DNA from 2 places in the Amphritea japonica ATCC BAA-1530 genome. Region 2 is predicted to be linked to the other one. Evidence: predicted binding sites of a transcription regulator. Region 2 holds the regulator's gene; the other holds the start of a gene.
The links. Region 2 encodes PhoB, which activates phosphate uptake and scavenging genes when phosphate is short. Its sites were predicted from a motif close to TGTCATANNNNTGTCANA; they were not measured.

Region 1: a site for PhoB is predicted at 3,163-3,180, ahead of AMJAP_RS00950 (YcbK family protein). Genes of this name have one in related genera too.

The regions. Positions count from the first base shown of each region.
Region 1 covers NZ_AP014545.1:202,994-209,523, forward strand. The annotation lists gene AMJAP_RS00940 (sensor domain-containing protein) at 1-1,481, opposite strand, end outside; gene AMJAP_RS00945 (L,D-transpeptidase family protein) at 1,805-3,064, shown strand; gene AMJAP_RS00950 (YcbK family protein) at 3,197-3,739, shown strand; gene AMJAP_RS00955 (AraC family transcriptional regulator) at 3,863-4,867, opposite strand; gene AMJAP_RS00960 (enoyl-CoA hydratase) at 5,060-5,833, shown strand; gene AMJAP_RS00965 (acetyl-CoA C-acyltransferase) at 5,923-6,530, shown strand, end outside.
Region 2 covers NZ_AP014545.1:3,784,153-3,790,682, forward strand. The annotation lists gene AMJAP_RS17455 (diguanylate cyclase) at 1-34, shown strand, start outside; gene AMJAP_RS17460 (DUF1415 domain-containing protein) at 49-624, opposite strand; gene AMJAP_RS17465 (chorismate--pyruvate lyase family protein) at 710-1,264, shown strand; gene ubiA (4-hydroxybenzoate octaprenyltransferase) at 1,281-2,171, shown strand; gene phoB (phosphate regulon transcriptional regulator PhoB) at 2,275-2,970, shown strand; gene phoR (phosphate regulon sensor histidine kinase PhoR) at 2,979-4,295, shown strand; gene cysZ (sulfate transporter CysZ) at 4,355-5,140, opposite strand; gene AMJAP_RS17490 (hypothetical protein) at 5,165-5,389, opposite strand; gene AMJAP_RS17495 (NADP-dependent oxidoreductase) at 5,520-6,464, shown strand; gene AMJAP_RS17500 (hypothetical protein) at 6,461-6,530, opposite strand, start outside.

The sequences.
Region 1 (6,530 bases), 250 kb from region 2:
TCAATATAAACAACCGCGAGTGAATCCATCTGGCGGTCAGCATGTAAAATACCTTGCTGTAACCTGTCTGCCAGCAGAAGTCGGTTTGGTAATTCGGTGAGTGCATCAAAATGAGCGATATGGTGCAATTGTTTTTCATGCTCTTTTTGCAAGGTTATATCGTAAAACAGCCCGATATAGCACTTTGTCTGGCCCTGATCATCCTGTACAGCGTTAATCGATAGTTGTTCCAGGTAGGTATGGCCATTTTTATGTCGATTATAGATTTCCCCTTCCCAATGGCCACTGCTAAGTAAACGTTTCCACATGGTTTCATAAAACGCATCTGCCTGGAGGCCTGATTTCAACATTTTTGAGCTTTGCCCCAGCGTTTCTTCGCGGCTGTAACCTGTAATCGCTGTGTAGGCAGCGTTGACATCAAGAATTGTCCCGGTGGGGGAGGTGATGATGATTCCTTCTGAAGCATTCTGGAATACACTGGCGGCCTGGCGTAAACCTTCTTCTGTTGTTTTTCGATCAGTAATATCACGAATAACGCCAATAAAACCTAAGGCATCACCGGCGGAGTTTTTGATGACGGAGCCTAGTGTTTCTCCAACAAAAGTATCGCCGTCATGACGCTTGTATGTCACTTCATATAAATCAGTTTTGGGGCTGGCATCAAGTGAGAAACGTAGTTTACCCTGGTATATAAAGTCAGCAATATCCGCATATAGAATGGCAGCGCTTTCACCTTTAAATTCCTGATACTTATAACCAAAAATACTCTCTGCACTTTTATTAGCGGTGATAATATTCCGATTACAGTCGGTATATATAATCGCATCGGTAATGTTATTCAGGATGGTATTTAGTGTGACCTCCTGTTCTTCTGCTTTTTGCCTTAAGGCGATGTTGCGTTTATTGACGACGGCTAATAAGAAGAGAAGGGCCAGAAGGAGCGTGATTGAAAGCCCCATGATGTAGATAACCTGCTGGCTTTTACTGCTGAGCTCAGATGTTTGTATGGCGACCATCTCTTCTAACTTTTCCTGGTATTGCCATAGTCCCTGATTACGACCACTCGCTGCTGAAGCATCGGTGATAATTGAAAACAGTAATTTTTGGTTGTTGCTGGTTATCGGGGTTGAATGTACTTCGACAGTGCGGATGCTGCCGTCGGCACTTTTGTGTCTGAAAATAAAATAATTACGGCCCTCCTTCTGAGCCAGTTTACGCTCATTAGCGACTTGTTCTTTTGTCAGCGTATTGATCTCTTGAATTACCATGCTGCGCAGAGTATTGAGTGGATATCCGTAAAACTGACTGGCTGCCTGGTTGGCATCAATAATTTCACCACTCATTGGGTCGATCAGCAACATAACAGCGTTATGTCGTGTAAACGCATCATTAAAGCTGATTTCAGCATATGTGGGGGTAGTGATACCCAGTATTAATAGAAGGATTGCTATGTAGGTGAAGGGCTTCTTATTCAAAGACATTGATGCCGCCTTGCTATTGAAATCATACAGTCCGAAGGAAAATATTCCTTCATGATGGTGGCGTGTTTCGTTTGAAATAAAGCCGCACGTTTTGAGTGTATATTAAGTTTCTGAGTATTTGAAGGCGGTGTATTAGCACTACCGCGATACCGTTTGTTTGATATTACCGGACCTCAGTGACTGTAGTCTTTGTCCTATATCTGAATTCACAGCTTTGTACCTACAAAGGCTATCTAAATTGGTTATCAGGGGCGTTTGTCTTATCTGCTTTTGATTTTTCTGCTTTTAGGGTCTGTAATTAATGGACACAGATTTCCAGTTGAATGGAATCTGGAGGAGTGAGTATGGGGCTTTCCCGGTTTTTCTGCGTTTGTGCTGCTTTAATGCTTTTTACCAGTAGTAGTGTATCCGCAGTAGAGCCTCCGACAATGTTATCAGCGTTGCTGAATCAGCATCAGCAGGGTACCGGAGTGCCCGATGCCCGGTTTAGTAATTTAGAGGAGGCTTCTCTTTTTTATCAACGGCTGAACCAGCAGGCTCACTGGCCCCGGTTAGCTGGGGGTTCGCTTTTGCGTCAGGATGATCGCGATACTGAGATCACTATCCTGCGCCAACAATTGATGCTGCTGGGGGACTATCGGCGCCTAACTCAGGCTCTTATTGATGAAGAGTATTTTGACCAGGAACTGTCTGAGGCTTTGAAACAGTTTCAGTACCGCCATGGTGCAAAAGTGGATGGGATTCTAGGTCCGAAGAGTCGTGCCCTCTTGAACGTACCTCCCTCTCAACGACTCAATCAGCTAAGTTTAAATCAATATCGAGTCAGCCAGTTCAGGGCCTTGGCTCTGGGGCGTTATATTCAGGTCAACATTCCTGAATTCAGGTTACGCCTGGTAGATCAGGGAGATACCGTATTGCAGCTGAAAACCATAGTGGGTCGTAAAAAACGTAAAACACCGGTGTTTACTACCGATATTAAGGCACTGGTGATGAACCCCTCCTGGACAGTCCCTAAAAGTATTGGTTGGAAGGATATTATTCCAGCATGGCAAGCCGACCCTGAATACCTGAGTCGAAAAAACCTCAGTGTTGCTCAGGGTTGGGGCAATCAGCGAGTATTACTGCCCAGTAGCGAAGTCGAGCCGCAGTCGATGTATAACAGTGATGAGTATCGTTACTTCTGGGAAGCGCCTGGGCAGGGAAATACGCTGGGGCGCATCAAATTTTTGTCTCACAGCCGTTATGCTATTTATCTGCATGACACATCGGCACCTGGGTTGTTTAACCGGGACAGGCGTGATCTGAGCTCCGGCTGTATCCGGGTTGAGCGGGCGGAAGATTTGGCTCAACATCTGATACAGCTAGACAGCCCTGAGCAGTTGCCCCAGCTTGGCTCTACCCTGATGACAGAGAAAACCAGCGAGATTTATCTGCGTCATCCCGTACCGGTGCATATGACGTACTGGACTGCCTGGGTGGATAATCAGGGCCTGTTAAATTTTCGTGATGATATTTATCGTCGTGATGAGTGGGAGCATAGCCAGCTTTTTGCTACCAGTCAGTTAGGGAGTCCCAAATTCTGAGCAGGTATATTTAAACAAGTGATTAAAAACTGTACAGACATGATGTGTTCGTGGATAATTGCTGGCTGAATTTTAACCAGCTTGAAGCGTTTTTACTTAATGACAAATATAAAACACTCGCGCAGGGTCTTTTTGCGCAATATCGCACTGTTATCTGCAGGTGCGGCTCTCCCTTCCAGGGCCTTTGCAAATCACAATGTAACAGGGGTTGTGGATTCCTTTCCTTCAGAGATGTCTCTCTCGTTTAGTAATCTTCATACCGGAGAAAAGCTGAAGACAACCTTCTTTTGTGAGGGAAACTTTGTCAATGAAAGTATGGATGCGATCTGTCATCTGCTGCGGGATCATCGAAATAATGAAGTCGGTAAGATGAGCCCCGATCTGATGCTGTTATTACATGACCTGCAACAGACACTTGAGGTTGATCAGCCCTTTGAAGTGATTTCCGGTTACCGGTCGCCGGCCACCAATGCAATGTTAAGTCAGCGAAGCAGTAAAGTTGCAAAGAAAAGTCTGCATATGCAGGGCAAAGCGGTTGATATTCGTATCCCGGGGATTCGTCTGACGGACCTGCATCGGGCTGCACGCCAGATAGATCGTGGTGGCGTTGGCCTCTATACGGGTAGTCGGTTTGTTCATTTAGATACAGGCAGGCCCAGATACTGGGGTAGTTAACAGATTTAACCTGTGAGGATTTTCATCTGAAGGAGTCTGACAGACCAGTACGGGGCTTCGTGTTGAAAGGGTTAAGGCCTTGATCGCTTCAGAGACGTTCGTTCGCTGGTTCGTTCTCAGGCATTAGCGCTTTAATTGTAGATAGCTGGTGGGCGTTAACCCGGTCCACTGTTTAAATGCCCGGGTAAAAGAGCGGGACTCGCTATATCCCAGTGTGTGCGCGATTTCAGATACGGATAGCTTCTGGGAAAACAGCTTCTCGATGGCCAGATCTCGTCGAATTTCATCTTTAATTTGTGGATAAGAACTTCCTTCGCTCTTAAGTTTACGCCGTAGTGTTTGGGAGCTGATATTAAACTGCTGCGCAAGCGCTTCAAACGAGGGGCATTGAAGCACCTCATTCCCCTGTTGCAGTAATAGTGCCCGGATACGTGCCCGAAAACCTTGCTCATCGCCGGGAATCGTAATCAGATCTGCCGGTGAGTGCCGTAGGAACTGTGATAGATCACGTTGAGTTCTAACCGGGGGTTGTGCGAGAAAATCGGCACTGAAGCTGAATTTCAGACTGGGTTGACTGAAATAATGCTGGCAGGGGAATAGGTGTTTCAGTTCGCTGCTATGGTCTGGTTCAGAGTAGGTGAAGCTGACCTGATTAAGGGGTATTTTTTTACCCACCACCCAACTGGCGTAACGATGCCAGATAACCATCCAAAATTCTTGGTAAAAAAAGTCAGGATCAAGTTCCGGTTGGGCAAAAATAATTTCAAATTCAACCCGATTATCCCGCTGCTGCATGTTCATCTGAATATCATCGGTAAACAGGTTATAGAACTGGATACCCTGCGCTAACACCGCTTCAAGGGAGTCGTAGTTTAATGAGTGTCGCGCCATAAAGGCGAATGCTCCTGATTTACAGGGGTGAGCGGTACAGCCCAAAAACTCATCACTTAACATCGACCAAATCGTCTGTACCAGCCGAGTCATCTGATCGCCATGGATCCTGAGTCCAGCTTGCTTTAAGTGTGCCCGTTCTATACCAAGTTCCTCTAACAGGCTATTGGTTTCGAGGCCCTTCCTCGCAGCACAATTGAGTGCTGCCTGAATGTAATGAACATCAACTGTCGCCATAGTCTATCCGTTATACATTAACTGATTTTTGCCCGTCGTACTGGATGCTGGAAACTACCGGAGAAGCTGTTCGACTAATAGATAGTATGTAATATTTTGTGACGTAAGTCGTCATATTAGGACATTTTATGACAACTTGTTTTCCGCCATAGTGAGTGTTCGCTATAGGAAAACCGATTGTAGGTACCAAATATGTCTGAGAAGTTATTGGTTGAGTTGGTTGAGCACACCGCCGTAGTCACGATTAACAACCCTCCGGCGAATACCTGGGACAGAGAAAGCCTGGCAGCACTTAAGCTACTGGTTGAAGAGCTTAACGCTAACTCTGAGGTTTACAGTCTGGTACTGACCGGTTCTGGGGATAAGTTTTTCTCTGCTGGTGCCGACTTGAATATGTTTGCTGACGGGGATAAAGGTAACGCTCGTGAGATTTCCAGTTTATTCGGACAAGCTTTTGAAGCGCTAAGCTGTTTTCGTGGCGTATCTATTGCGGCAATGAACGGCTATGCAATGGGGGGTGGGCTTGAGTGCGCACTGGCTTGTGATATTCGTATTGCCGAAGCGCAGATTTCAATTGCACTACCCGAAGCTAAAGTAGGTTTACTCCCTTGTGCTGGTGGAACTCAGCGCTTGTTAAGTCTGGCCGGAGAGGGTTGGGTGAAACGTATGATTCTCTGCGGTGAGCGATTAACCGCTGAACAGGCCCACACCGTTGGTATTATCGAAGAAGTGGTTGACCGGGGAGTAGCTAAAGCAGCGGCGATGGCGATGGCGAAAAAAGTAGCCCAGCAGAGTCCTTCCAGTGTTGCTGCCTGTAAATCACTGATTCAGGAGTCACGTACTGAGCTGGAAAAGGGACTACTCCGCGAACGGGAATTGTTTATCGACCTGTTCGATACCGCTGACCAGAGCGAGGGTGTTAGCGCCTTCTTGGAAAAGCGCTCGCCCGAGTGGAAAAATGCCTGATATCGTCATGTGTACAGAAGCATGTCGTCAGATCAAATTGCTATCAAAATAAATAAGCTGAATGGGCAAGCCCCATCGAGAGAAGACCAATGTCACAGAATCAAGATCCGATTGTAATTGTTGCCGCAACCCGTACTCCGATGGGAGGGCTGATGGGAGCCTTGAGCGAAGTACCCTCGCCTCAACTGGGTGCAACGGCGATTAAAGCGGCAATAGATCGTTCCGGGCTTAATGCCAGCGATGTTGATCAGGTCATTATGGGCTGTGTATTACCTGGTGGTCTGGGGCAGGCTCCCGCTCGACAAGCTGCGCTGGGTGCTGAATTACCGCTGTCTGCTGGCTGTGTCACTATCAATAAGATGTGCGGCTCAGGAATGAAGGCGGTAATGGATGCCCATGATCAGATCAAGGCAGGCACCAGCTCAGTAATGGTGGCCGGCGGCATGGAAAACATGAGCCAGTCTCCTTACTTGTTGCCAAAAGGTCGTGGCGGTATGCGTATGGGTCATAGCCAGGTACTGGATTCGATGTTTTTTGATGGGCTTGAAGATGCTTACGAGGGTGGCCTGATGGGATCTTTCGCCCAGGCAACAGCTGACAGTTTTGGTGTGACTCGTGAGGCGATGGATAATTTTGCGATTGAATCTCTGAGCCGTGCGAACAAAGCGATCAACGAAGGTTGGTTTGAGAATGAGAT
Region 2 (6,530 bases):
AGGTCGCAATCAGGTTGCGGTCTTTGATGAATAGCCCTGAGGCGGGCCTCAGCAATAATCCGCAAAAGGAGGAAAACGTTCAATTAACGCTTCCCGCCCCAGCTCGCGCAGTCGCTTGATATTGCGCTCAGGAATCTGTTCCGGGTTAGAGTAATGGGTTAGCGCCCGGCTCATTTCTGCCTCACGAATAATATGGAACACCGGCCAGGGAGAACGGTTGCTCCAGTGACTCAGGTCATCTTCAGCCACGCCATGAAACAGATAGCCCGGATGGAAACTGGCCAGCTGAATCACGCCCTCCAGTCCCGCCTGCTCCAGTAACTCTTCAAACAGACGCAAGTGATCGAGATAGTCGTAAAAGTCTTCCAGGCCGGTCGGCACGATAAACAATGTAGTCGATATCTCTTTTTCACTGGCCGCCAGCAGTTGTTCGATCTCTGCCATAAAAGCGGCCACCAGCGACTCACTACCCCGAGCATCAGTGATTGCATAGCGCAGCGAATTATCCTTAACCACCGGCGCGGCAAATGGGCAAAGATTCAAGCCCACGACCATTGTCTCTACCCACTGTCGGGTAAGCTGCTCAATCTGCTCGGTTGAGTAGTGTTGTTGCGCTTTAGCCATTATCTTTCACCTGTTCCAATCGATGCTCTAACCGATACATTTTAATCCGGCTAGGGTACTATACAGCCAGTTTTTTTGCTGAGAAATGATCGTGCCAATCCCTGCAGCCCTTAATCAAAATAGCTTCGACGTTCGCTGGTATACACTGCGACGTCCGGCAGCTCCTGATGCTCCGAATATCTGGCGAAAGTGGCTACTGGACCGTGGCTCTCTGACCCAACACCTGTTGCAGGCCAGTAACGGTGATTTTAAAGTTGAGGTTGTACGCCAGATATGGGGACGTCCTACCCGCTCAGAAGCTCTGGCGCTGGGGATTTCGCCCAGACAGATAGCGTTAATCCGTGAAGTACAACTGGTCGGTCTTGGGCAACCCTGGGTATTCGCCCGAACAATTATTCCGGCGACCACCCTCACAGGTAAACAACGGGAATTAAACTTCCTGGGAAACCGTTCCCTAGGGACCGTCCTCTTCCGCGACCCAACGATGCGCAGAGGCGCTCTCCAAATCAGTCGGCTTAAAATAAGGAGTGGAGAAACGGTCTGGGCTCGTCGGTCCATGTTTAAGCTGGCAAATAAGCCCCTGCTGGTAGCCGAGGTTTTCCTGCCGGCACTACAACAGGTAAACTATCGGAAAAAATGATTATAGGCTGTTTATAATGCAATCAGGCGCTAAACCGATCGAAGCTGGCTGGCAACAAAAACTGCAGGCTTGTGGTCAGCTGATGCGAGTAAATAAGCCGATCGGCACCTACCTGGTGCTCTGGCCGATGCTCTTTTCGCTATGGATCGCGGCTGAAGGCATCCCCCCACTGAATCTGCTATTCATTTTCTGCCTCGGCACTTTTTTAATGCGCTCAGCCGGCTGTGTAATCAATGACTTCGCCGACCGAAAAGTAGATGGGCATGTAAAACGCACCGCTCAACGCCCGCTTCCCGGAGGCAGAATTTCTGCAAAAGAAGCATTAATCCTATTTTTTCTGCTGCTGGTTACCGCTTTTATTCTCGTGCTGTTTACCAATTCGATGACGGTCTACCTCTCCTTTGGCGGTGTTGCCCTGGCCGCCTGTTACCCTTTTATGAAGCGTTATACCCACCTCCCCCAAGTCGTGCTGGGAATGGCATTTGCCTGGGCGATACCGATGACTTTCAGCGCGACTCTGAATGAGATTCCACCTATCGCCTGGCTAATCTACACCGCAACCATGCTCTGGACGGTAGCCTACGATACGATGTATGCAATGGTCGACCGGGATGACGATATAAAGATCGGCGTAAAATCCACTGCCATTTTATTTGGCGATCTGGATAAAATTATTATCGGTATTCTACAGCTGCTCACCCTGATCATATTTATTATGGTGGGCCTCCAACTTAGCTTATCGATCGGATTCTATCTCGGCCTGACAGTCATGGCAGGCTTGTTTGCTTATCAGCAGCATCTGATCAAAGACCGTCAGCGGGACGCCTGTTTTAGCGCCTTTCTCAACAACAATTATGCCGGCCTGGCCCTCTTCATCGGGGTGGTAATACACTATCTAACGGTTTAATGACAAATTCACTTGCATCACCGGGTGCTTTGTCATATTTCTGTAACAGTTTCATCATCTAATATGACCGTCTGAATATATCTAATAAATGAGGTGATTGGTCATGACGTCGGGTAAACGCGTTCTGATTGTTGACGACGAGGCTCCGATTCGCGAAATGATCGCCGTTGCTCTCGAAATGGCAGGCTATGAGTGCATGGAGGCGGATTCCGCCCAGGCTGCCCATCCTATGATCGTTGATAATCTTCCAGATATGATCCTATTAGACTGGATGATGCCGGGTATCAGCGGTATCGAGTTTGCGCGACGCTTACGCAAAGATGAAATGACCTCAGATATCCCAATCATCATGCTAACGGCAAAAACCGATGAAGATAATAAGATTCAGGGTCTGGAAACCGGTATTGATGATTACATTACTAAGCCGTTCTCCCCCCGCGAGTTAGTTGCCCGACTGAAAACAGTACTTCGCCGAACAACCCCCAAAGGTATTGAAGAACCAATCACCGTCGATGGATTAACCCTGGACCCGGTCTCTCACCGGGTCAGCTCTGAGCTGAAACCACTGGAACTGGGCCCTACTGAATTCAGACTGCTGCAGTTCTTTATGACCCATCAGGATCGCGCCTATAGCCGAAGCCAACTGCTGGACCTGGTGTGGGGAGGCAATGTTTATGTTGAAGAGCGTACTGTTGATGTGCATATCCGTCGCCTGCGTAAAGCACTGGGTGACCGCCACGACTACCTGATACAAACAGTCCGTGGTACTGGCTACCGCTTTTCTTCTCAAGCGGCCTGAGACTAGCGATGTATAACGCCAGCCACTCCATAGCCAGCAACCTGTTGTTAACCGTGGTGGCTGGGTTTGTACTGGGTCTGATCATTGGCCATCCCGGCTGGACCCTGTCTGTCACCCTGATTATCTGGGGACTCTATCAGATTAAGCAGTTCAATCGATTGCAACAATGGTTGATGAGCAGTGACCGCTCTAAGGTGCCTGAAAGTCAGGGCTATTGGGGGGAACTCTTTGATGAGCTATCCCGAGACCAAAAAAGACAACAACAGCGTACTCAGTCATTACGTAATGTGATCAATCGGTTCCAGCAATCCTCCGCAGCACTGAGCGACGCTATCGTCATTATTGATGGGCAGAACCATTTAGAGTGGTGGAACAGAGCCGCTGAAGGTCTGCTAGGGATGAAAGTCAAAACCGACCGGGGTCGCTCGGTCATGAATCTGCTACGGGATCCGCGCTTTGTCCGTTACTACCGCAAAGGGCTGTATGAGGATCCGTTAGAACTCTCCTCTCCGATACACAACGATATTATCCTGGAATACCGGATTACCCGCTTTGGGGCAGGCGACCGCATTCTGGTCGCCCGTGATATTACCCGCCTCAAACAACTGGAGCAGACCCGACAGGATTTCGTCGCTAACGCTTCTCACGAGCTGCGTACACCGCTTACAGTAATTCGTGGCTACCTAGAGACCTTTCTTGACCAAGAGCTGCCTCGACCACTACAGCGCGGTCTGAGCCAGATGGAAAGTCAGTCTAAACGGATGGAAAACCTGGTATCTGATCTCTTGCTCTTATCACGCCTTGAAGCCAGCGCTCATGTCGCTGATGAACTGCCTATTCCTCTTCATTCGATAATCTACCGATTACAAGAAGATGGCCTGGCCCTCGGCAAAGACAAGAACCAAACTATTACTGTTGACCTGGAAGCAGGCAAAACGCTTCTGGGTCAGGAATCGGAGATCTTTAGTGCGATTTCAAATCTGGTTTTTAATGCGGTTCGTTATACCCCCAATGAAGGCAATATTAAGCTACGCTGGTGGACCGACAAAAAGGGCGGTCACTTCTCAGTCCAGGATAACGGCGCGGGTATCGACAGTATTCACCTGCCACGACTGCAGGAACGTTTCTACAGGGTCGATGAGAGCAGGTCCTCAGATAGTGGTGGTACCGGTTTGGGTCTGGCCATTGTTAAACATGTAATGCTTCGTCATGGCGGTCGGCTAACCATCAATAGTCAGCCGGGTAAAGGTAGTAGCTTTATCTGCCATTTCCCTTCCGATCTCATTATCGCTACGCCGGCAAAAGAGCATATAGAAAACGAATAGCAACTATAAAAAAACGCACATAATTCGTGCGTTTCTTATAGCCTCGCCGACACTGCTTATTACTCTAATCGCCCCTGATCCTGACGCAGCGTCAGGTCAATCTCAGTGTCACCTGTATATTCCTCAACCCAGAAAATGGTCGCGCCTATCACCGCGGCCGGCATCACCAGCAAATTCACCAACGGAATCATCATACCCACGGACACCAGGCCGCCAAAACCAACTGATGTTAGTCGCCGCTGCTTAAGGGAATCTTTCATATCCCGAAAGCTAACGTGATTATTATCCATCGGGTAATCACAATATTGAATCGCCATCATCCAGCAGCCAAAGAGGAACAACAGAAACGGTGCAACGATACCCAGCACCGGGATAAACGTCAGTACGAGTAAAAACAACAACCGGGGAAGATAGTAGAGTAATTTTGAAATCTCACGGGCTACCGTTCGGGGAATCAGGGCTATAATTTCCTGCCAACCGGAATCAGTTACCGTGACTCCGCGCAAGCGCTGCTCAACCTTCTCAGACAATATGCCATTGAAGGGTGCAGCAATGATATTAGCCACCACACTGAAACTGTAATACACCGTGATTAACACAAAGCCAGCTACCAGCGGCCACAATAAGTAACGGAGGAACTGTAGCCAGTCCCAGTCTGGCAAAATAGAACTCAGTAAATAATCGATCCAGTAGCCCATCTGATCAAATAGCAGCCAGATAGCCCCGGTAAATAAAAAAACATTGATCAACAACGGCACTAACACAAAATGTCGTATGCCTTTTTCCGGCAACATTGCCAGGCCACGCATAAAAAAATTTGCGCCGCGGAACGGGTTTCCTTTCATCGGGTCCTCAGTTAATTAGTTGGGTCAGCCCATAAAGTGATTATAAAAACGGACAATAACTGCCAGCAGCATCATAGACAGACCGATCCGGTTAATCATGAATTCCCGCTTAGTGAAGCTAATTGTTGCCTGCCAGAACACCAGTACGGATTTAAGATCCTGGGTTCGTAAGACGTAGAGTATCAGCGACACTACAAACACGCCAAGGCCAACCATCATTAACAGCTGTTCTGCTACTACAAGATACATCTACCCTTCACCTTCAATTATGATTCAAGGCCTTAAGATTAACAGAAATAGTCGGCATAAGTGGCTGGTTTAGCCTATAACTTTATGTGAACATGCAGCTTATTTCTCCTTCTCTGCATCGGAGTCCACTATGAAAGCAATCTCTATACATCAGTTTGGCGGCCTCGAAGAGCTAACTTACAGCACCCAGCCTAAACCCCAGCTTAATTCCGGTGACGTTCTCGTAAAAACCACTGCTGCAGGGGTCAATCCTATCGATTGGAAAACCTGCTCAGGAGGTGGCGCCAGCGGTTTCATAGATGAGATGCCGTTTATACCCGGCTGGGAGTTTTCTGGCGTTATTGCTGATGCAGGGGATACTGACTTTGAAGTGGGTCAGGCGGTATTCGGGATGATTCGATTTCCTCAACCGGCCGGCTGCTATGCCGAATATATCGCAGCACCAGCAGCCCAAATCAGCCGGTTACCCGATGCTGTGGACCTGATCACCGCTGGCGGCTTTCCTACAACAAGCCTGACCGCGTGGCAGGCCCTGTTTGATAAAGGAGCCCTTAAACCGGGCCAGAAAGTACTGATATTAGGAGCGGCCGGTGGCGTCGGCCACCTTGCAGTACAGCTGGCAAAGTGGGCTGGAGCTCATGTTACCGGTACCGCATCCATGCACAACCACGAGTTTCTGGCAACGCTGGGGTGTGAACATACCATTGACTATCACAGCCAAAATATCACCGATCATGTCAGCAATATTGATCTGATTATTGACTGTATAGGAGGGGAAACTGCAATTGAAGCCCTGCCTTGCCTGACAGCAGACGGGGCTATCGTTACGCTTCCATCGATCACAAAAGACCAGGTAGTGGCTGCAGGAGCAGCTCAAAGACGCCGGGTTGAAACCATTCTTTGTGAGCCTTCGGCAAAGCAACTCAGTGAAATTGCTCAACTGGTTGCCGATGAACAGCTACAACTGCATACAACCGAGACATTCCCTCTGGATAAGGCAGCAGAAGCTTTCGAACTCAGTCAAAGCGGCCACGTTTGTGGCAAGCTGATTCTTACAATGGACTCACAGAATTAATTCGTACTATCCAATGAACCGGCCAATTGCAGGTACTCCGCCTGCAATTGATTAGCCTGTTCTACC